[Eubacterium] eligens ATCC 27750: one gene and its partner. The protein of the gene in region 2 binds, or shares a complex with, the protein of the main gene of each other region. Links are inferred from orthologs where the notes say so. Each region holds a gene or a part of one and is shown on either strand. Other genes may lie near its edges.

Region 1 (8,306 bases), 2.1 Mb from region 2 along the record:
GAATAAGTGGAGGTTATCTGTTCCATTCTGTTCCATATTATTCAATGAATAAGGGTGATCTGGAGGATGGACAGTACAATAAGCTTGGTGATTATGCTTCTCTTGGATGCGTTAGAATGTGCGTTAGGGATGTAAAGTGGATATATGATAACTGTCCATCGGGAACAGGTGTAACTATATATGATGATGCAGTTAATCCTGGACCACTTGGTAAGCCGGATTCTATAAAGATTTCAGAGGACAGTGCATATGCCGGCTGGGATCCTACAGACCCTGACGAGAATAATCCGTGGAATGCTTATAGTGCTAAGATAGAAGGGGCAAAGGACATTCAGACAAAGATTGGTCAGAGTATAGATGTAATGACAGGGGTTACTGCAACTGATACTTGTGGTAATGATATTACTGCAAAGATTGTGACTGTTGGAAGATATACATTTGACCAGACAGGTACTTATGATATTAAGTATGAAGTTACAGATGCAATTGGAAGCCATGATGAAGTAACAGTAAAGCTTATGGTTACAGAATAAGAGATAATGGAGTTGTATTGATGGGAAATATAGATATTCTGGAAAAACTTGAAGAGTATTCAAAAGCTGGTTATGTGCCGATGCATATGCCGGGAGGAAAGCGCAATACTGAATATGCAAGTACTTCAGAACTTGATATTACCGAGATTGACGGATTTGATAATATGCATAATGCGGATGGTATTATTAAAAATGCGTCTGACAGGGCAGCAAAATTGTATGGAGCAGATAAAACACTGATGCTTGTAAATGGAAGTACAGCAGGAATATTATCAGCTATATGTGGTGCGACGAAAAGAAAAGGAAAGATTATCGTTGCAAGAAACTGTCATGTGTCAGTGTACAATGCATTGATTATGGCACAGTTAGAGCCAGTATATGTTATACCGGAGGTTGATAATGATACAGGAATATACAGAGGACTATCATTAGAACAGATTAGAAAATGTGTTGAAAATAACAGGGATGCACAGGCGGTTATTATAACTTCTCCGACTTATGAAGGTGTTGTGTCAGAGGTAAGGGAGATTGCCAGTTATCTGCATGAAAAAGGAATACCACTTATAGTTGACGAAGCGCATGGGGCACATTTTGAATTCAGTGAGGAATTTCCAGAGTCGGCAGTAAAAGCTGGGGCTGACATTGTAATTAACAGTATTCATAAAACATTACCGGCACTTACACAGACTGCACTTCTACATATTTCTGGAAATTATGTAGATTATGATAAAGTGGAAAGATTTTGGAATATATATCAGACAACCAGCCCCTCATATATTCTTATGGCGAGTATTGACAGGTGTATGAGAATTATTGAAGAACAGGGAGATTATATTTTTAAGGATTATATCAAAAGACTTAAGAATTTAAGAGAAAATATTGCAAAACTTAATAATATAAGATTGATGGATAGTGATGATATTTCTAAGATTATTCTTATATGTGATGATGGAAAGTACCTGTATGACAGGTTATTGGATGAATATAAGGTGCAGCTTGAGATGGCATCATTTAAATATGTTATTGCAATGACTTCAGTTGCTGATAAACAGGAGTATTATGACAGATTTCTTAGTGCATTGAAGGAGATTGATGAAAGCTGGAAAGTTGAAAGCAAAGACAGTGAAAATGATGTAGGGGAAAGCTTAGGGTATGCGATTAACAACAAGCCGGAAGTATGTATGTGTCCGGCAGATGCAATTGATTTAATGGATGAAAATGGATATGAAGATTTATCTGTTAATTCACCTGATATATGTGGTAGAATAAGTATGTCATCGGTTCTTATATACCCACCGGGAATGCCTGTTGTTAATGTAGGCGAGCGGATTACCGGTGATGTATGCAGAATTATTAAGAGTGCGATAAATGCCGGGCTGGAAGTACCCGGTCTTAAGGAAGGAAAGATAAGATGCCTGAGATAGCATTTATTATGGGAAAAAGCGCGTCCGGCAAGGATAAAATATATAAAAACCTAATTGAAGATGAAAGTCTGAAGCTTAATACTGTTATATTGTATACAACAAGACCAATGAGAGCCGGGGAGACCGATGGGGTTGAGTATTTTTTTGTAAATGATGAGACAGCTGTTAAGATGCAGGAGAGCGGCAGGATTGTTGAACTGAGAGAATATAATACTGTGTATGGTGTGTGGAAGTATTTTACAGCTGATGACGGACAGATTGACCTTAACAGTGGTAACAGGTATCTGGTTATAGGAACGCTTGAAGCGTATGATAAATTCTGTGAATTCTATGGAAAACAGCATATTATGCCGATATATATTGAGGTAGAAGATGGATTGAGACTCACAAGGGCTATCCACAGAGAACAGAAACAGGATAATCCACACTATGAGGAAATGTGCAGAAGATTTCTTGCAGACAGTGAGGATTTTTCAGAAGAGAATATTGCTAAGGCTGGTATTACAAGAAGGTTTAGCAATAATGGAGAGTTAGAGGATTGCATTAGTGAAGTTAAAAGTGCCATATTAGGAGGTATGTATGGATATTAAGGTTAAAGATATAGCACCGGCTAATCAGACCACTCCGGTTAAAGCACAGGAAAAATCAGATGATAGTTTTAAGTTTACACTGATTAGCAATATTGAGGAGAAAGACCTTCAGGAAAAACTGGGAAATATGATGCAGGAAATTACCGAGCAGGGTGAAAAGATTGCAAAGCATATGGATATAAGAGATATGAAGAAGTACAGAGAGCTTGTTAAAGGATTTCTAAATGAAGTTGTAAACAGATCACACAAGTTTTCAAGAGAGAACTTTCTTGACAGAAGGGGAAGACACAGGGTGTATGGAATTGTTAAGATGGTAGATGAAAATCTTGATAATCTTGCCAGAGAACTGGTAAAAGATGAAAAGGATCATCTTGCAATAGTCGGAGCTATTGATGATATCAGGGGATTGTTATTAGATATTTCAACATAGGAGCATTATGTGTTATAATATTACAGATAAGTAACGAAAAGAGGAATAAGTATGGGTAATTTTTCAGACATATATGGATATGAGACTATTAAAGAACATTTGCAGAGTGCAATATCTATGGGAAAGGTATCTCATGCTTATGTAATCAGCGGAGGACTTGGTTCAGGAAAGAAGCTTATTGCCAGCACATTTGCACAGACACTGCAGTGTGAGGCGGGCGGTGTTGAGCCTTGCGGGGTGTGCCATTCCTGTGTGCAGGCAGCAGGCAGGAACCAGCCGGATATTATCTGGGTTGGACATGAGAAGCCGGGAAGTATTGGTGTTGATGATATAAGAGACCAGCTTGTATCGGATATGCAGATTAAGCCTTACAGCAGTCCTTACAAGATATACATTATTGATGAAGCAGACAAGCTTACTGTTGCAGCACAGAATGCAATGCTTAAGACAATTGAAGAGCCGCCGGCTTATGGAATTGTTATTCTGCTTGCTAATAATCCGGATGTTTTCTTACAGACTATTCTGTCAAGATGTGTTGTGCTTGATCTTAAGCCACTAAAGGATGATATAGTTATTAAATATCTTAAAGACCACTATGATAATATCAGTGATTACGAGTGTAAATTTGCAGCAAGATTTGCAGCTGGACGAATCGGCAGGGCAATGACTATGGTTGAATCTACTGAGTTTGCAGAGTTAAGACGTGATGTAATGGATGTTATTAAGAATGCTAAGGATATGGATTCGACTGATATTATGACATCGGTGAAAAGAGTTACCAATTATAAGCTGACTATTGATGATTATCTTGACCTTATGCTTATGTGGTACAGGGATGTACTTATGTTTAAGAGTACGAATGATACTAATCTGCTCATATTTAATGACCAGATGACACTGATAAAGAGTCAGGCACAGACTATGTCATATGAAGGTTTACAGGATATTATTAATTCTATTGACAGGGTTAAGGTGAGACTTCAGGCAAATGTTAATTTTGATCTGGTTATTGAATTGCTTATTATGGCGATTAAGGAAAATTCATAGAATGGAGAGTATAGATGACTAAAGTTGTTGGAGTTAGATTCAGACAGGTTGGAAAGATATATTTTTTTGCACCTGGGAAATATTCAGTCGAAACAGGACAGCATGTTATTGTTGAGACTGCCAGAGGAGTTGAATATGGACAGGTTGTTCTAGGTGAAAGAGAAGTTGAAGATACAGCGGTTATCCAGCCTCTAAAGGCAATCATAAGGATTGCAACACCAGAAGATGATGAAAGAGAATTAAAAAACAGAGAAAAGGAAAAAGAAGCATTTAAGATATGTCTTGAGAAGATTGCAAAGCATAATCTTGATATGAAGCTTATTAAGGCTGAGTATACATTTGACAATAATAAGGTGCTGTTCTATTTTACTGCTGATGGAAGAATTGATTTCAGAGAGCTTGTTAAGGATCTTGCTGCAGTATTTAAGACAAGAATTGAATTAAGACAGATTGGAGTAAGGGATGAGACTAAGATTCTTGGTGGAATTGGTTCCTGCGGAAGACCTTTATGTTGTGCCACATTTTTACCAGAATTCAATCCGGTATCTATTAAGATGGCTAAGGAGCAGAATCTGTCACTTAATCCAACTAAGATTTCAGGTGTGTGTGGACGACTTATGTGTTGTTTAAAGAATGAGCAGGATACATATGAGGAATTAAATAGTCATCTGCCTAATGTGGGAGATTCTGTTACTACACCAGATAAACTGGTTGGTGAGGTTTCAAGTGTCAATGTTTTAAGGCAGAGAGTTAAGGTATTAATAACTCATGATAATGACGAAAAGGAACTTAAGGAATATCCGGTTGAGGAACTTCGTTTTAAGAGAAAAAGAAGATTTGATAAGGTCAGAATTGATGATGATAAGGAACTTAAGGCACTTGAGGAATTAGAAAGAAAAGAAGGAAAAGCCCATATTAGTGATGATTAATGAACGAATTGATGATTTGATGAGAGATGGACTAAAGCTTATACAGAATACAGATATTTTCTGTTTTGGAATGGACGCAGTGCTGTTGTCTACTTATGCCATGGCAGGGAAGAAAGACAGGGTGCTGGACATGGGTACAGGTAATGGTATTATTCCGGTGCTTATGCAGTCTAAGAATCCAGGTAGCACATACAGTGCTCTTGAGATTCAGGAGGGAAGCGCACAGCTTGCCAGAAGAAATGTGGAGCTTAATCATCTTGAGGACAGAATCAGTGTTGTTAAGGGTGATATTAAGGAAGCTTCCACTATATTTGGGGAAGCTTCTTTTAATGTTGTGACGAGCAATCCGCCATATATGAATGAAAATCACGGTATTGTTAATCCGGACAGTGCCAAGGCAATTGCAAGGCATGAGCTTCTGTGTAGTCTTGATGATGTTATAAGGGAAGCAAGCCGTTGTCTTAAATCTAAAGGGAAAATGTATATGGTTCACAGACCGAACAGACTTGTTGATATATTTGACACTATGAGAAAGTATCATCTTGAGCCGAAGAGAATGAGGCTGGTGTATCCTTATGTGAATAAGGCTGCCAATATGGTGCTTATAGAAGCGGTTAAGGGTGGTAATTCCCAGCTTATAGTTGAAGAACCGCTTATTGTATACAAGACGGACGGTACTTACACTGATGCGCTTCTAAAAATGTATGAATAGATAGAGGTTTATTATGGATAATGAAAAAAATGTAAAGAAAGACGGACCGGGTATGCTGTATCTGTGTGCAACGCCTATTGGTAATCTTGAGGATATTACTTACAGGGTTCTGCGTGTGCTTTCAGAAGCAGACCTGATTGCAGCAGAGGATACAAGAAACAGTATTAAGCTGCTTAATCATTTTGAAATAAAGACACCTATGACAAGCTATCATGAATTTAATAAGTATGATAAGGCAAAGGTTCTTGTTGATAAAATATTAGGTGGAATGGATGTGGCTGTAATTACTGATGCAGGAACTCCAGGAATATCAGATCCTGGTGAGGAGCTTGTAAAGCAATGCAGGGCAGCAGGTATCAGGGTTACTTCACTTCCGGGACCGGCTGCATGTATAACTGCACTCACAATGTCAGGACGCGAGACAAGAAGATTCGCATTTGAAGCATTTTTACCAGCGGATAAGAATGAGAGAAAAGAAGTTCTTGCAGAGTTAGCATGTGAAACAAGGACTATGATTATATATGAAGCACCGCATAGACTTACTAAGACACTTGCAGAACTGCAAGATACGCTTGGGGGCGACAGATTGATTACTATATGTAAGGAGCTTACCAAGAGATATGAGAATTCTATGGAATTCACGCTTGAATCTGCATGTGAATATTATGAAAATAATGAGCCGAGAGGCGAATATGTGCTTGTGATTGCCGGAAAGAGCCGTGAGCAGTTAAAGGCCGAGGCAAGAAAGCAGTGGGAAAACATGAGTGTGGCAGAACATGTGCAGATGTATATGTCGCAGGGTATGGACAAGAAAGAAGCCATGAAAGCTGCGGCAAAGGACAGAGGTGTGTCAAAGAGGGATATATATCAGGAGCTTGAAGGGAAAGCGTAAGCAGCTACTGGATAGTGTGCTCTCTTATGATTGCGCGTACTGTCTTGAAGAGGTAAGGTTTGATAGTATCTATGTCAGCAGGTTCTTTATAAAGAATTGCGCTGTAGCAAGTTGAACTTACAAGCTCAACAATAAGGAAGAGCATTATTTCAGGCTCTTCAAGTGAGATATCCTCAGCGTTAATCATTTCATAATATACATCTTTAAAGTTAATATCATCAGATGCAACCTTAGTTGTGAGAGCTTCCTTGAAGATTCCCCAGCTAAGGTTTTTTGATATAAATGTAAGAAGAGTCTGATTAGAATTCAGTTCATCTACAATATGATTAATTATAAATATTATTTTTTCTTCGAAACCTAACTGTTCGTTCTTTTCTTTAGAAAATTCCTCTAAATCAGCGACGGCATTCTTAAATAATTTACTTGATTCATGTGATATAAGACGGTTTCTTATATCATACTTATCCTTAAAATACAGATAAAATGTACCCTTAGCAATACCTGCTTTCTGAGAAATTTCCGCAATAGAAGTCTTCGTAACCCCCTGGGTAGTAAAGAGATTAAATGCAGTATTCAGCAGAGAAGTAAGTTTCTGTTGTTTGTTAGCTTCAAGCTTTCCCATATCAATCACTCACCTTTATTAGTGTTAATTATTAGTTGGTTATAGTGTGTATTATGAGTTGGTATGGTAATTGATTTCAGGTGCTTTGGAGCCACCGGCACTTAACAAGTTGCAGGAACTGCAACGAGTTTAGTGTCCGCTGTGAGCGACAAGCAGCGCAAGCGTGCCTGAAATTGATTACCATGCCAACTCATTCATAAATACATTATACACCAACTCAATTATAAAATAAATATTAAAAAATGACTTTTGGTCAATTTTCTATTGACTATGTGTTTTGAGGTGCTATAATGTCAACTGAAATTGAAAATGACTATCGGTCATATTTGTTAAAGACATGAATACTTATATGACTAAGGGTTGTTGGCATTTGCATCTTACAGAAAGGCGTGGTTATTTATATGAAAAAGTTTGGAAAAGTTGTTGTTAAGTTAAGAATTCCAATTCTGGTTCTTAGCTTCCTGCTGTTGATTCCATCAGTTCTTGGTTACTTTAATACCAGGGTTAATTACGATATCCTGTATTATCTGCCAAGTGATATCGACACTATGCAGGGACAGGACATTTTGCTTGATGATTTCGGAAAGGGCGCTTATGCAATGGTCGTCGTTGACGGAATGAATAAGTCAAATGTTTCTAAGTTGGTAAAGAAGGTTGAGGGGGTTGACCATGTAGCGTCAGTTATCTCTTATAGTGGAATAGTAGGAGATGATGTTCCTTCAGAAATTCTTCCTGATAAGTTCCGTTCTTATTTTGAAAATGAGGATTCAGGAGCTACATTGTTTGCAATATTCTTTGATGATACAACATCAAGTGACGATACAATGAAGGCTATTCAGGAAGTAAGAGATGTTACGGATAATCAGTGTTATATTGCCGGTATGTCTGCTGTAGTTACAGATACTAAGACAATGGCAGAAAAGGAGACTCCTTTTTATGTACTTGTAGCGGTTGTTCTTGTATGTATCGTACTTGCTATATTTATGGATTCATTCCTTGTACCAGTATTCTTTATGTTAAGTATAGGTATGGCAATTGTGTATAACCTTGGTTCTAATTATTTCTTAGGTGAGGTTTCATACATAACGAAAGCACTGGCAGCGGTACTTCAGCTTGGTGTAACTCTG
Region 2 (8,231 bases):
TCCATGTGCTTCCTTTCGTACCAATTCAACATCTGCCATCATACAGTTATCCGACAATATAACCTGCCCGCCAAGCCCTTTTCTTATTGCAAATGTAAAGCTTTCTGTATCTTTAAAACCTTCCCCTAAGTATGCATCAAGAAATGTATCTTCTCCCGCATCACCGCCAAGCTGGTACTCATCCTTCTGGCACAGATTAACAAAGAAAGAGAAGAAATCTGCATTTCTTAAAATCTGCTCACCATACGCCCTCTTCATTGCATCTGCAAACTGACCGAGTGTTATAATGTCCGATTTTTTCAAACACACAATGAGATTTTTCATAAGGAATACATAATTATCCTTAATTCTCTTTTCTTCAATCTCATCTTCGAATTCAATATCTTCCGGTCTTTCATTGCTTATAAGCTCTTTCTCCTCATATCTTGGAGGCTTCACCATAAGCGCATCATCAATGCTTATCAGGTCAAATGTCTTTCTTATGTTCGGCTTTAGAAGCGGACTTAACATTGTGACTAATATATCTGCATTGTCCCTCTTAATCATATCTGAAAGTGCCGATGTGAAATCCATATGGCTTCTTAATCTGCCAAGCTTGGCGCGTCTTACTGCGTCATCGGTCATCTTCTGCATTTCTGTACAATCCTTTAACAGCTCGCTGTGCCTGTTCATTGCCTGCTTAAGCTGAGTCTCAAGACTGTATATTTCGTTCATCGTCCTGTAATAGCCTTCGCCTGTGCTGCCCGATGCATTAAGCTTCTCGATTGATTTTGCAATAAGGTCACGGTTCTTCTTAAAAAGCTTTTCTTCATCATCAAACCATTTCATTCCTGTCTTGACGAATTCCTCATAAGCCTCTATTCCTGCAAATACATCGCCCGACAATATTGTCAGCACTTCATTCTTCTTTAACTTAAGGCGGTTGACCTCTTCGTTAATTCTTTCAACCACTTCAACTCCGCCACGGAAGTTCTGTGAATTAATCATTTTTTCAAGAAGAAGCTGGGATACGCTTATCCTGCTCTCGTCCTTGATTTCCTTGGTATCAAGATAGAATTCAATAGCATCAGGGCTTATCGAATACCACACGGTATTGTCTCTTATTGAACTCTCGATTATCTTCATCCTTGAAACTCTCTTTTTCCTGTCCACCGGATCAAAATACGAGAATTCAAATGGCCTGCCATCATTCTTTATCTTGTCAAATATATAATCAGCAATCTCCTTGCTGTCCTGTTCATTCAAATCAAGCCCGAAATCTCTCTTAAGTATCAGCCTTAAGAAATCGAGATATTCGGGATATGTAACATCCTTTTCCTTAAAATTATTCTCCTCTATAAAGAAACGGAGAACCGCCATAACTATATAGCCCATATCAAGGATTTCGTATTTGCCATCCTTGAAATTAGAAAATGATGTGTCTATCAGTCTGAAGAAAGGATAATATTTCTTCAGATTAAGCATTCGTTCACGGTGATCCGATATGATATCACCTGTCATATTCTCTGCCATAGTATTCTTCATTTCTGCGCACGCATTTTACACATATTGTCTTAACGCCCGGTGCGCCAGGGCATTAAGCTTAAAGCTTGGTTCTTCACCAAATTTAAAGCTCGGTTCTTCCGTCTAATGCTCTTAAAAGTGTAACCTCATCGATATATTCAAGATCGCCGCCGACAGGAACTCCGCTTGCAATTCTTGTCACCTTAATTCCTGTTGGCTTTATCATTTTGCTTATGTACATTGCTGTTGTCTCACCCTCCAGATTGGAATTAGTTGCGATAATAACCTCGTCAACATCTCCCTGAAGCCTTACCATAAGCTCCTTTAATCTGATATCAGCCGGTCCGATTCCAAGCATCGGGCTTATTGCTCCATGAAGAACATGATATACGCCCTCGTACTTTCCTGTCTTTTCATATGCCGCCATATCTCTTGTATGTTCAACTACCATAATTGTCTTATGGTCTCTTTTCTGGTCGCGGCATATCGGACACAGTTCTTCATCTGTAAGTGTAAAACACTCCTTACAGTAGTGAATATGCTGCTTTGCATCAATCATTGTGTCTGCAAGGCTCTTAACCTCAGACTCAGGCATGTTTATAATGTGAAATGCCAGGCGCTGGGCACTCTTCGCCCCAACCCCTGGTAATCTCGACAATTCTTCAATTAATCTGTTAATATGACCACTGTAGATGTCCATTAGAATAAGCCTCCGCCTAATCCTCCAAGTCCTCCAGTAATCTTAGCCATCTGTGCCTGTGACTCTTCTTCGCATTTTCTTAAAGCTTCATTAGTAGCTGCTACGATTAAGTCCTCAAGCATCTCTACATCATCTGGATCAACTGCTTCAGGGTCAATCTTAACCTTAGATACTTCTCTCTTACCTGTAACAGTTACCTCAACTACTCCGCCGCCTGCTGTCGCACTGAATTCCTTATTCTCAAGCTCTGCCTGCTGCTCCTCCATCTGACGCTGCATTCTCTGTGCCTGCTTCATCAGATTATTCATATTACCAGGCATTCCTCCTGGAAAACCACCTCTTTTAGCCATTATATAAGTTCCTCCTTATCATCTACTTCTATATCTATGCCTACGAGTTCCTTAAGATCCACGAATCTGCTGTGGAAATCTTCATCATCGTTAAGCTTAGTCACTTTAATTGAAACCCTTACTCCTGTTCTCTCCTCAATTACATTCTCTATGCTTTCCATAACTTCCTGTCTGCTGAGTGAATTATAGGCACTAAGTGATTCTACCATAATTTCAAGACTAATTCCATCTTCTGCTAATGTAACATGTGCAGCCTGTAAAAATGTCTGATTAACAGGGTCATCTATCGTTGCTATGATATCCTTCCAGCCTGCCGCTATTGCCTTAACATCTTCTGGAACTGCATCATATACACGCTTAACTACAGGCTTCTTTGAGGTCTGCTGCTGTACTGCTGCCTGACTGCCCGCAGCGCCACCAGCCATACCTGCTGTGCTTACAAGTTTACCGCTTTTAATATCATCAAGTACTTTCTGTAACTGCCCTTCAAGCATTGTCACACGGCTTACAACATCGCCGATATCCTGACTGTTATCCATTGCCGGACGCATCAGCTTTATAAATGTTATCTCTGTCTTAACTCTTTTCTGTGTAGAAAACTTCAGGTCATTCGATAATTCTGACAACACTCTTATATAATACATAAGTGTATCTATATCTACATTCTGTGCATCTTTCTTCAGGTCTTCAAGATTATCTGCTGATACTTCTATTACGTCCTCAATTCTTTCTGCATCTTTGGTTGTCTTAATAAGAAGCAGATTTCTAAGATACCATATAAAGTCTGTAACAAATTGTGAAAGGTCTCTTCCCTGCATTATCAGGTCTTCCATAAGTGACATGCACACAGCAACATCTCCTGACAGGATTGTTGAAAGCATTTTACTAAATACCGCCGTGTCAACTGCCCCAAGAACATCTAATACATTTTCATACTTAAGGTCTTTCCCCAGATAGAATGCCAGACACTGGTCTAACAGACTTAACGCATCTCGCATAGAACCATCTGCAGCTTTGGCAACATATTTTATTGCCTTATCCTCTACATTCAGTCCCTCCGCCTTCATAAGTTCTGACAGCCTGCCTGCAATTGTCTCTATTGTTATCCTGTGGAAGTCATATCTCTGACATCTTGAAAGGATTGTAATAGGAATCTTCGCCACTTCTGTAGTAGCCAGTATAAATATTACATATGCCGGAGGTTCTTCCAATGTCTTTAACAATGCATTGAACGCTCCTATTGAAAGCATATGAACCTCATCAATTATATAGACTTTGAATCTTCCTTCTGTCGGTGAGTACTGTACTTCTTCTCTTATCTGTCTTATATTATCGACACCATTGTTAGATGCCGCATCTATCTCTATTACATTCATGCTTGTTCCAGCCGCAATCGCCTTGCATGTCGGGCACTCTCCACAAGGGTTGCCGTCAACCGGATGCTCACAATTAACTGCCTTCGCAAATATCTTGGCAACTGATGTCTTACCAGTTCCTCTTGTTCCGCAGAACAGATATGCATGGCCTATTCTGTCTGCATTAATCTGATTTCGCAGAGTTGTTACTATTGTATCCTGTCCTTTTACATCATTGAAATTGTCTGGACGCCATTTTCTGTATAAAGCCTGATATGACATGGTTACCTCCCTCTGCGCTGTCTTTACTTTCGCAGCCCTTAACCTCATGCGTAAAACCATCCGCCTCCGGCGTCTGCCGCTGCTTCGCAGCTTATGTTTTACTTATGTCGGTTAAGTTCCTGCTTCGCAGGATAATTTAGGAATATCATACAGTTTCTTACATGCAAGCATGACGAATCTGCCTGACATTCCTAAATTAGCTGCGACGAGTAACATTTTAATAACAAAAGCCGTGCGTCCGGCTTCGAACTGATATCCACAGACGTTACCGATGCAGTTAGCTCGATCCAGGCACCCTTTCAACACCCGGAAGATTCCACTTAATGCTGCTTCATTCCTGACCTGACATGGTTCGTGGATTTCCGTCGTGAAAGACCCAAATGTCAACACCACTTACACCGGGCTGCTCCATAAATATCAGCCCTCTGCCGAACATCACCCCTGCTATAGCGGATTGCAGGTTCAAGGTGCCGCTACTACCCCGGCTGCACGGTATTTCAATTATACTTGTTACATATGCCTGTTGTCAAGGTGTGAAGCACTTCCCAATTTCACTTCCCAATTGTTGTTTGTGGAGTCTTTGGACTTTCTCTTGCCTTCACACTGCTTTAACGTCCAATTTCGCGTGCCGACTTCCCGGGATTGGACTTCCACACGGCTTACCACTGCTTCAACGTCCAATCCGTCATGCTTTGGCGCTCTTTTTGGACTTTCTCTGTGACTCACACTGCTTTAACGTCCAATTTCGCGTGCCGACTTCCCGGGATTGGACTTCCACACGGCTTACCACTGCTTCAACATCCAATCCGTCATGCTTTGGCGCTCTTTTTGGACTTCCTCTGTGACTCTCTCTGCTCTAATGTCCAATTTCGCGTACCGGCTTCCCGGGATTGGACTTCTACACAGCTTACCATCGGTTCTTACTCAGATATATCATACCTCGGCAGCTCAACTATCACCGCCTCATGATGAACAGCCGGAAGGAATTTCTCCATCACTTCCTTAGTCTTTAATTTAAGACTTGATGTATTAATGCAAGGATGACATCCGAGAGATTCACCCTCAAGCACTTCCTTATCCATCAGTAACTGCACATGGTTATCCGTATCATTCATAAGTCCCATTATGGATACTGAACCCGGTGTTATATCTAGGAATTCCTCCATATATGATTCATCTGCAAATGAAAGTCTCGCTGAATTAATCTGCTTACTCAGATCCTTTGTCTTAAATGGCTTGTCACCCGGCATCATAAGCATATAAAAATTCGTCTTCTGTCTGTTACATAAGAAAAGATTCTTACATATAAGTGTGTCCAGAATCTTATCTATGTCATTACACACTTCCATTGTTGTAGCAGGCTCATGGTCTGTTCTGTAATATTCCATTCCAAGCTTATCCAACAAATCATATACTCTGATTTCTTTTTCTAGTCTTCCTGTTTCATCGGCAGGTCTTCCTTTAATAAGTTCCATGATATTTCTCCCTGACAATCTGATATTCCAATATTCTACTCAAAATAATACAGATATACATCCTCAAGGTCAATATTATCTCCAACTTTTACTGCTTCTTCTGGCAGCTCATCACCTACAACTCTTAACGCAAGACCGTTCTTTCTCTGTCTGATATTGCCAATCTTGTATTCCTTCTGCAGCTCGCCGACCTCATCAAGCGTACATGTTATCTCACCAACTTTTCCAGCCATGCTTTCAATAAGCTCAACAGGTGTTCCTGTCGCAATTATTTCTCCGCTCTTTAGAAGAAGTACTTTATCAGCAATACATTCAATATCACTTACAACATGAGTTGCAAAAAGAATTATCTTGTCCTTAGACAGCTCTGCAATATAGTTTCTTATTGAGATTCTCTCTTTAGGGTCAAGTCCTGCTGTCGGCTCATCAAGTATAAGAATCTTAGGATTACCAAGAAGTGCCTGTGCAAGCAGCACTCTCTGCTTCATTCCTCCTGAAAATCCTCCAATTTTCTTATATGCAACCTTAGTAAGATTAACTACCTCTAGCAGCTCGTCTATCTGCTGGTTGACAGTCTTAACAACCTCATTGCCATTGTCATCAGTCGTCTTAATCTTCTTAACTCCCTTAATCTCTGCCATATATTTAAGAAATGCTTTAGGCGAAAAATCCTCATAAAATCCCTGCTGCTGCGGCATGTAGCCAACCAATCCCCTGAACTGTTTGCCAAGCTTTAATATATCTTCCTCTGCACTATCCTCGCCAAAAAGAATACTTCCACCATTCATCTTATCTCTCGATACATTATCAGTGATAAGATTAATCATAGTACTCTTGCCGGCTCCATTAGCACCAAGAATACCATATACTCCTGGTGTAAATGTATAATTAATCCCCTTCAGTGCCTGAACTGTACCATAAGTTTTCTTTAAATTCCTTACCTCTAATTTCATACCCTGTACCTTCTCTTTCCTAATGATTTTCCGAACTACATCATAACCAGCATAATAATAAGCTCAGCCACTAACTCTGTCACATAACGCATAGTCATGAATTATCCTACCGATGCATGAAGTATAAGACTTTTGATAGCTCCGATACTGCCTACTGATATAATCATTATACTACTAATCTGTGCCAGTGCAATCATAATTCTGCGCACGTTCCCTCCTTTTATTATTAATACGAAAAATGTTCCAGATAAGTTGACGCATTTTCACAAAAAAGTTAAAATTTTTATAATATTTTGTGGAGGATAATTTAGTGGATAATACTCAGGTGGATTTTGAAAAAGATGATTACAGATATATGAAACAGGCAATCACACAGGCTAAGAAGGCTTATAAACTCAATGAAGTGCCTATCGGCTGTGTGATTGTGTATGAAGGAAAGGTTATAGGAAGAGGCTACAACCGCCGTAACACTGATAAAACCTCTCTCGGCCATGCCGAGATTACTGCAATTAAGAAAGCCAGCCGCTACATGAACGACTGGCGGCTTGAGAACTGCACTTTATATGTTACGCTTGAACCTTGTCAGATGTGTGCAGGTGCTATTGTTCAGGCAAGAATTCCAAGAGTTGTTATCGGTTCCATGAATCCCAAAGCAGGATGTGCCGGTTCTATACTTAATATACTGCAGATTCCGACATTTAATCACCAGTGCGAAATTACTAAAGGTGTATGTGAAGAAGAATGTTCAGAAATGCTCACAACATTTTTCAAGGAACTGCGTAAAAGCAAGAAAAAGAATACTACTGTCACTACTGATGGAGAATGATTATGAAATTTGAATACGATTTTGAAGGCATGAAGCTTAAAGTACTTGATGAAACATTTGCAGGAAAAGTACTTGAATTCTACAGCCGTAACCGTGAAGAATTCGACAGATACGAAGCTGCCAAGCCCGATAATTTCTATACAACAGAATATATTACAGCCACACTTAAAGCCGAATATGCTGCTTTGCTAAAGGGTGAATTCGGCAGATTTTTTCTTTTCTCTGACGACATGCCAGGTGAAATTCTCGGCTCTGTATCTTTTTTTGGTGTTACAAGCATTAACCGTTCTTGCCGCATAGGATATAAGATTGATAAGAATTACCGCCAGTTAGGACTTGGAAGCCTTATGGTTAAACATATGCTTGAGATTCTTACACACGAAAAGGAGATGCACAGGATTGAAGCTTACATTCACCCTCAAAACATCTCCTCTATTAATCTTGTCAAATCTCTTGGCTTTATATCCGAAGGAACCGCCTACTCCTATGTAAAGCTTAACGGCTCATGGCAGGATCATTTAAGATTCGTCTATATTTCCTGATACCAGTATCCAAAATATGGATTGGCATAGTCACTCCTGTGACTCTTCTTAAAATTATTAAAGCCAAACATTGAAGCCATGTAACGTTCACGGTTGCAGTACATTCCCGGAACGCCAACGAAATATTTAGTATTATCAAGGTTATCGCGCACTCTTCCAAAAAGTATGTGCCTGAAATTATAATAACCATGCAGCAGGAAGCTGTTTCCCGTGATATCAATTTCATTCTGGTTAAGACACTTTAA

Evidence for each region.
Region 1: dnaX (region 2) and EUBELI_RS00140 share a complex: the UniProt entries of both Bacillus subtilis proteins name them as parts of the DNA clamp loading complex. The link is inferred for [Eubacterium] eligens ATCC 27750 from one-to-one orthologs.

Annotation. Positions count from the first base shown.
Region 1 is NC_012778.1:21,872-30,177, forward strand. Bases 2,071-5,026 are described here. They hold EUBELI_RS00140 (DNA polymerase III subunit), read left to right. Parts: upstream 2,071-3,028; coding sequence 3,029-4,024; downstream 4,025-5,026. Other genes in these bases: EUBELI_RS00130 (nucleoside/nucleotide kinase family protein), read left to right, coding at 2,071-2,547; EUBELI_RS00135 (YaaR family protein), read left to right, coding at 2,537-2,977; EUBELI_RS00145 (PSP1 domain-containing protein), read left to right, coding at 4,039-4,953; EUBELI_RS00150 (tRNA1(Val) (adenine(37)-N6)-methyltransferase), read left to right, coding at 4,946-5,026. Outside these bases: EUBELI_RS00120 (L,D-transpeptidase family protein), read left to right, coding at 1-533; EUBELI_RS00125 (aminotransferase class I/II-fold pyridoxal phosphate-dependent enzyme), read left to right, coding at 554-1,957; more of EUBELI_RS00130, read left to right, coding at 1,945-2,070; more of EUBELI_RS00150, read left to right, coding at 5,027-5,665; rsmI (16S rRNA (cytidine(1402)-2'-O)-methyltransferase), read left to right, coding at 5,679-6,557; EUBELI_RS00160 (TetR/AcrR family transcriptional regulator), read right to left, coding at 6,562-7,179; EUBELI_RS00165 (efflux RND transporter permease subunit), read left to right, coding at 7,581-8,306. UniProt on the Bacillus subtilis protein: DNA polymerase III is a complex, multichain enzyme responsible for most of the replicative synthesis in bacteria.
Region 2 is NC_012778.1:2,085,946-2,094,176, forward strand. The notes cover bases 1,872-4,752. They hold dnaX (DNA polymerase III subunit gamma/tau), read right to left. Parts: upstream 4,191-4,752; coding sequence 2,553-4,190; downstream 1,872-2,552. Other genes in these bases: recR (recombination mediator RecR), read right to left, coding at 1,872-2,203; EUBELI_RS09710 (YbaB/EbfC family nucleoid-associated protein), read right to left, coding at 2,203-2,553. In the rest of the region: EUBELI_RS09695 (DUF6063 family protein), read right to left, coding at 1-5; EUBELI_RS09700 (hypothetical protein), read right to left, coding at 1-1,512; more of recR, read right to left, coding at 1,607-1,871; EUBELI_RS09720 (prolyl-tRNA synthetase associated domain-containing protein), read right to left, coding at 5,111-5,665; EUBELI_RS09725 (ABC transporter ATP-binding protein), read right to left, coding at 5,701-6,618; tRNA adenosine(34) deaminase TadA, read left to right, coding at 6,929-7,444; EUBELI_RS09735 (GNAT family N-acetyltransferase), read left to right, coding at 7,447-7,986; EUBELI_RS09740 (DUF6128 domain-containing protein), read right to left, coding at 7,974-8,231. UniProt on the Bacillus subtilis protein: Part of the beta sliding clamp loading complex, which hydrolyzes ATP to load the beta clamp onto primed DNA to form the DNA replication pre-initiation complex.